Regions from separate parts of the Bradyrhizobium sp. 187 genome, predicted to be linked through region 1. Evidence: predicted binding sites of a transcription regulator. Region 1 holds the regulator's gene; each other region holds the start of a gene.
What was found. Region 1 encodes LexA, which represses DNA repair genes until DNA is damaged. Its sites were predicted from a motif close to TGTTCNNNNTGTGTTCNG; they were not measured.
Positions count from the first base shown of each region.

Region 2: a site for LexA is predicted at 1,305-1,322, ahead of IVB19_RS17350 (DUF3072 domain-containing protein). Genes of this name have one in related genera too.
Region 3: a site for LexA is predicted at 819-836, ahead of IVB19_RS01915 (helicase-related protein). Genes of this name have one in related genera too.

Region 1 is NZ_CP064693.1:4,046,110-4,048,374, forward strand. Features, by position in the region: gene IVB19_RS19345 (molybdopterin molybdotransferase MoeA) at 1-536, shown strand, start outside; gene lexA (transcriptional repressor LexA) at 713-1,414, shown strand; gene IVB19_RS19355 (hypothetical protein) at 1,908-2,265, shown strand, end outside.
Region 2 is NZ_CP064693.1:3,641,700-3,643,964, forward strand. Features, by position in the region: gene IVB19_RS17340 (hypothetical protein) at 1-144, shown strand, start outside; gene IVB19_RS17345 (hypothetical protein) at 150-419, shown strand; gene IVB19_RS17350 (DUF3072 domain-containing protein) at 1,048-1,263, opposite strand; gene IVB19_RS17355 (hypothetical protein) at 1,424-1,639, shown strand; gene IVB19_RS17360 (hypothetical protein) at 1,808-2,188, shown strand; gene IVB19_RS17365 (hypothetical protein) at 2,211-2,265, opposite strand, start outside.
Region 3 is NZ_CP064693.1:403,774-406,038, forward strand. Features, by position in the region: gene IVB19_RS01910 (DUF3108 domain-containing protein) at 1-425, shown strand, start outside; gene IVB19_RS01915 (helicase-related protein) at 1,117-2,265, shown strand, end outside.

The DNA.
Region 1 (2,265 bases):
TCGAGGCCACCACCGCCGGCATCCGCCGCGCCCGCGAGAGCGGCGCCGACGTCCTGATCACGACCGGCGGCGCATCGGTCGGCGACCACGATCTGGTCCAGCAGGCACTGCGGGACGAAGGCATCGCGATGGCGTTCTGGAAGATCGCGATGCGGCCAGGCAAGCCGATGATGCACGGGCGACTCGGCGCAATGGGTGTGATCGGCCTGCCGGGCAATCCCGTATCGTCCTACGTGTGCGCTTTCCTGTTCATGGTGCCGCTGATTCGCGCCCTGTCGGGCCGTTCAGTGATTCACCATCGCCGTGAACGCGCCGTGCTCGGCCGCGACGTCGGCGCCAACGACCAGCGCGAGGACTATCTGCGCGCGCATCTTGAGGAGCGTGACGATGGCACACGCGTCGTTGTTCCCGTCAATCATCAGGACTCTTCGCTGCTTGCGAATCTCGCTGCAGCACAGGTACTTCTCGTCCGCGCACCATTCGCGCCGAAGGCCGAAGCCGGCACGGCTTGCGAAGTGTTGCGGCTCCCCGTCTGAGCGCCCCCGCAACGCGCGTTCCGCGCACTTTGCTCTGTTCACGGTAAATTAAGCAGTTGCGGAACATGTATCGAACATATAGTGTCTGTTCATGATTTGTTTCGAGCATGCAGCGGCTTATGGCCGAATTCAGCGTCTCGGAATCGGACGACATCAACCGGGGGACTTTGGTCGAGATGTTAACGCGCAAACAATACGAGCTTCTGCGGTTCATCAGTGAACGTCTGAAGGAAAGCGGCGTGCCGCCCTCCTTCGACGAGATGAAGGATGCGCTCGATCTGCGCTCGAAGTCGGGCATCCATCGCCTGATCACGGCGCTCGAGGAGCGTGGCTTCATCCGACGCCTGCCCAACCGCGCCCGTGCGATTGAAGTCATCAAGCTGCCGGAGCTCCAGGCAGCCGCTGGCAGCCGCCGCGGCTTCACGCCGAGCGTCATCGAGGGCAATCTCGGCAAGGTGCGTGCGAGCGCGAGCCTGCCCGCTGACGAGGGCGAACGTCCCGTCGCGGTGCCGGTGATGGGCCGCATCGCGGCCGGCACGCCGATCGAGGCGTTGCAGACCCGCAGCCATACTATCAGCGTACCGCCTGACATGCTCGGCTCGGGCGAGCATTACGCGCTGGAAGTGCGCGGCGACTCGATGGTCGAAGCCGGCATTCTCGACGGCGACATGGCCCTGATCCAGCGCAACGAGAGCGCCGATACCGGCGACATCGTGGTGGCGCTGATCGACGACGAGGAAGCGACGCTGAAGCGCTTCCGCCGTCGCGGCGCCTCGATCGCGCTCGAGCCCGCCAACGCGGCCTATGAGGTCCGCATCCTGCCGCCCAACCGGGTGAAGATTCAGGGCAAGCTGATCGGGCTTTACCGGAAGTACTGATACCGGGAGTCTTTCTATCGGCAGTACTTCATATCGGAAGCACTTCATGCCGGAGGTGCTTGGCGCCTCGCGCGCTTCCGATCGACATCGCCGGTCAGAGATTGGAGCGGATCATCGTCCGCTCCGGCTGGATAGCCTTTCTGGTTCTGCACAGACTATCCGGCCCCTCCTCCAACGCTGGCTCCTCGCCACGCCGACGAAGCAGCACCGCTTCAAGCAGCACCGCTTCGCGGCTCGGTTGTTCGAGGAAACAGCGACCAGCGGTCAAGTTCGGCCGTTGCAGCCAAGTTGGCAATGTTCGCGTACGCGCCTCCCGAATGCATCGCGGCGAGCTTTGTTCCTATTGAATTCGGGAAAGATAATGTGATCGCGGCTTGCGGAAGCCAGCCGCAGATTTGCCCACAACCAAGCAGAGCGTTCGTGCTTCCACTCTGATAGAGGCCTGCGCCTCGATAAGAGACGCGGGTTGCTATCCCAGCATGAGGAGCACCCGATGTGTGACTACAGCCTACATGCCGTCGCGTCGCGCCCCGCCGAAGTCGGCGAGACGATCGTCACGACAAGCTTCCGCGGCACCTCGACGCGCGGCTTCGCCTCTGCAGCCGATCCGTCTGTTGCCGTCTGCCTGCTGCCGGGGACGGAGCTCGCCTTCGCCGACGACGTCCGCTACGACAATCGCTGGATCTGGACGCGCACCATCAATTCCCGCGTGGGCAAGTTCGGCAAGATCGATCCGCACGTTCCCGACCGCCATCATGATGCGATCGAATTCCCCGACGGCAAATACGTGCTGGTGACGCAGCTCGTCGAAGGCCAGCGCGCGACGGTGCTGCAACTGCCGGTGACTCAGT
Region 2 (2,265 bases), 400 kb from region 1:
TGGGCGTATGCGCTCTGGGTCAAACTGGCGACATGGCTCGAGCCGAAAATTCAACGGCGTTGGGTGAAGATTGCCGTAGGAGGCCTCCTCGGCCTGGCAGCCTTTTTTATGATTCCGATCGTGATGGCGCTGTTGGGCCTTTGAAGACAATGAAATCCGTTCTCACCGTCGCACTGGCAATCGGGGCCCTCGTCTCGACGGTGCTGCTCGTCATGGAGCAGCTAACCGACTACTCCACCCCTGTGATGGCATGGGAGATGCCGGGTATATCCGCAGCTTACCTTTTCTGGGGAGCTGTCGGCAGTTCCGTTTTCTTGGGCGTCGCCATCACTTGGGCCGTGAACGCCATCGTTTACGGGGCGCCCGCTTTCGTTGTCCTTACAGTCATCAAGCTGGCAATCCGCGATCTGCCGAAGTGACAGAACTGAGCTCGGCGCGGAGCCGATGCTCAGCGCGCTCAAGAAAATGAGCGGCAGCAGGTCATGCAAGGCGCCTGACGCGCCTTGCATGATCGTCTGAAATTTCGCCTGCCGGCGAGCGGCCGGACGGCCGACATCATGAACCACGACGGAGTTCGAGGCGACGAATGCCCGTAAACGAAGGTCTCTCGTCGTGAAATGGTTTAGACGATACGCAGTTGGCTGCCTGATCGCGGTGCTCCTGTTCTCGGGCCGAGACAGTTACAAACGGCCCGGCGAAGACATGCGCTACGGGGCCATCCTTATGGTAGCCGCCGGTTGGCCTGTTGTTGCCGCGATTGTCGTGGGAAGCACCATCGGTGACATCGTACATGACGTGAAGCAAGGCAAAGCAGGATGAGTGCCCGGCTCGCAAAGCGACAGGCCGCGATCCCGGCATTGAAGTTGTGGAATCGACATTGCGGGATCGTGCGCTCAATCGACGCTGTCTGTGCCCGACGAAATGCAGCGCGCTCAACGTTTGTGAATGCAGCGTTGGCCGAACGCCTGCAACCTTCCCGCGACACTTCTGATCATCGGTGAGTCATGTTCTTCCGTCTCGCAGGGACGGGGCGTACATGCCCGCTGTCTACTTCTCGAGCCCGGCCTTTTGCCGCATCGTGTCGATCAGCTCTGACGCCTCTGCCTTGGTCAGATCCTTCTTGGGGAGGGGCTTGTGCGCCTGCTCGGCGAGGGTCTTGAGGTAGGATTCCTGGGCGCCGGTCATCGGGTCGTCGCCGGAAACCCAATCCTTCGGATCCTTTTGTGTGTTGTCCCCGGTGTTGTCAGCTGTCTTGTCAGCCATCGCGATCTCTCCTTTTCCACCTAACGTCGGCGCGCGCTTGTCGTTCCTCATTTGTTCGTCAGTCGAAAACGTGCGGAAATTGAACGTCTCGAGATCTGCCATGAAGAACCGACCTACTGGCCAGCGCGGAACAAGCGCTCCCGCCAAGCGTAGGTTCTGCATGAGCGAGAACCTGTCCCATCTCATCGAACATTCCGTGCAGATCGCCTGGGATTATCTGGAGCGCACCGGACAAGTCAGCGACGCGCCGTTCACCAGCCGCTTTCTCTCGGCCGCCGTCGAAGAGATGGTCCGCAAGGGCGAGCACAGACGCCTCATGCTGGCCAACCGGGCCATCACGGCGTTCGAGCGGCTTTCCAATAGGCAAGCTGCATAGATCGGTCCCCGGCCTTCGGTCGTCACTGCGCGGCGGTCCTGCAGTTCTCCGAGTGCAATTTGTTGAACCCCGGCGAAGCCCGGCGCGACCAACCGCCATGCTGCAAAGCCTGCTCGGCATCGGAATTGGCTTCGCGGCCTATGTGCTGAGACACCAAAGAGGAAAGTCGTGAAGGCGATCACACTGCTCGCGGTGGCGGCCATGCTGCTGGTGGAAATCTTCGGGTCGAAGGCGAGCGTCGGCGGCTCGATGAGCTTCATGCTGGTCTTTGTGCTCGTGATGCTGGCTGTCGCGATCTACGAGGCTTGGTCGAACGAGCGCGGCGCGATCGGATGGATCGTCAACCTGTTCGCTTCGGCGGTTGGCGGGCTGGTTGCGGTTGCCCTGATCGGGATGGCCGTGGAGGCGATGCTGCCATACCTTCACCTCGAAGGTTCGCTCGCGTCCTCGCAACATCCCCTGAAATACGTCCTAGTCGCAGCCATTGCGATCTGCATGGTGCTGGGATCATGGCTGCCGCTGTTGGCCGTCAACCGGTTTCGTCACTGAAGGGCACCCGGCGTCGCGCTCCCTAGCGCTTTGCTTCCTGCTTGCCACGCCTGATTTCCTCAGCCTCGTCCACCAGC
Region 3 (2,265 bases), 3.6 Mb from region 1:
ATGCGCATCGCCGCGGCGTCTGGGACCCGATGACGGCCTCGCTGGTGCGTGTATCCGGCAGCGGCGAGGTGCTGTCGGCGGACGCCTGCCACGGCAGCGCCGCCGTGTTCGACGGCCGCATGCGCTACGAACTCAAGCTCGATTTCAAGCGCATGGAAAACGTCAAGGCGGAGAAGGGCTACCACGGCCAGGTCGTGGTCTGCTCGCTGTATTTCGTTCCCATCGCCGGCTACATCCCCGACCGTCCGGTGATCAAATATCTCGCCGCCCAGCGCAACATCGAGGTCGCGTTCGCGCCGATCGCCGGAACGCGCATCCTGGTCCCGTTCTGGCTGAAAGTGCCGACCCCGCTCGGGCCGGCCATGCTGGAAGCGACCTCCTTCATCACCAGCGCCCAGCCGCCCAAGGTCGCGAAGACGCAGTAGGCCTGGGTGCCGTAGCCCCGCTGCCGTAGCCCGGATGGAGCGCAGCGTAATCCGGGGTTCTTTGCTTCGGCCCCCGCATTGCGCTCCGCTCCATGCGGGCTACGGACCTCCCTTTTGGTGAAAATAAACATCAATGATTTCAACAACATCCCTACTGTGCATGGGGTTGTTTTCGCGCATTTTGTTTGGAGGGGGTCGAGAACCGGGAATCCATTTGACTCCTCCCCGATTCTGATTCGACTCCGCGCCGTCCCCAGCTTTAACGAATCCGCCATCTCAACGTCGCTTGTGCGGCAGGCCAAAACTCCATCTAGTGCGACCCAACAAGCCTCCCGCGACATCTTGCGTGAACGGAACAGGACTCAAGGGGGAGTCAGCGATTCGGCCGCGATTCGTTCTCAACTCGTTCCGAAGCTTAAAGCCAACGGGAAAAGCGTCGCAAAGTGAGACAGTTGCGCTGGGTTCGGGGAGAATGCTCCCACACTCTCGGTGTCATCGCCCGGCTTGACCGGGCGATCCAGTACGCCGAGGCGTCTGTGGTTGAGCGGAGAAGCCGCAGCGTACTGGATGCCCCGGTCAAGCCGGGGCATGACGGCGGAGAAGCCGCAGCGAGGTGACTTCCAGGCCCTTCGCGCCACCGCCCCAAAACAGCACTGACATTCGCCCCAATCGCCATTACCTAATCCCCCAGATGCCTTTTTCCTCCTCCCCCTTCGCTTCCGAGCGGCTTCCCGGCGCCGGCGTCACTGCGGTGCTCGGTCCCACCAACACCGGCAAGACCCATCTCGCCATCGAGCGGATGCTCGCGCATCCCTCCGGCATGATCGGGCTGCCGCTGCGCCTGCTCGCGCGCGAGGTCTACAACAAGATCGCAGCAAGGGTCGGCCCCGATGCCGTCGCGCTCGTGACCGGCGAGGAGAAGATCAAGCCGAAAGCGCCGCGCTACTGGGTCTCGACCGTCGAGGCGATGCCGCGGGATCTCGACGTCTCCTTCCTTGCCGTCGACGAGGTGCAGATCGCATCCGATCTGGAACGCGGCCATGTCTTCACCGACCGCATCCTCAACCGCCGCGGCCGCGACGAGACGCTGCTGCTCGGCGCAGCGACCATGCGTCCGATCATCGAGCGGCTGCTGCCGGGCGTCTCCATGATCACGCGGCCGCGCTTGTCGCAGCTGGAATTCGCGGGTGATCGCAAGATCACGCGGCAGCCGCGCCGCACCGCCATCGTCGCCTTCTCGGCCGACGAGGTCTACGCCATCGCCGAGCTGATCCGCCGCCAGCATGGCGGCGCCGCGGTGGTGCTGGGCTCGCTGTCGCCGCGCACCCGCAACGCGCAGGTCGCGATGTTCCAGAACGGCGAGGTCGATTACCTCGTCGCCACCGACGCCGTCGGCATGGGCCTCAATCTCGACGTCGACCACGTCGCCTTTGCCTCCGACCGCAAGTACGACGGCTACCAGTTCCGCCGGCTGACGCCGTCCGAATTCGCCCAGATCGCCGGCCGCGCCGGCCGCGCCACCCGCAACGGCACCTTCGGCACCACCGGTCGCTGCGCGCCGTTCGAGCCCGAGCTCGTCAATGCGCTGCAGAACCACACCTTCGATCCGGTGAAGGTTTTGCAATGGCGCAATTCGAAGCTGGATTTCGCTTCCCTCGGCGCGCTCCAGGTGTCGCTGAACCTGGCCCCCGGCCACGACGCGCTGACGCGTGCGCCGATTGCCGAGGACATGCGCGTGCTCGACCATGCCGCCCGCGACGCCGAGGTGCGCGACGTCGCGCATGGCAAGGACGCGGTGGAACGGCTGTGGGAGGCCTGCCAGGTCCCGGATTATCGAAAG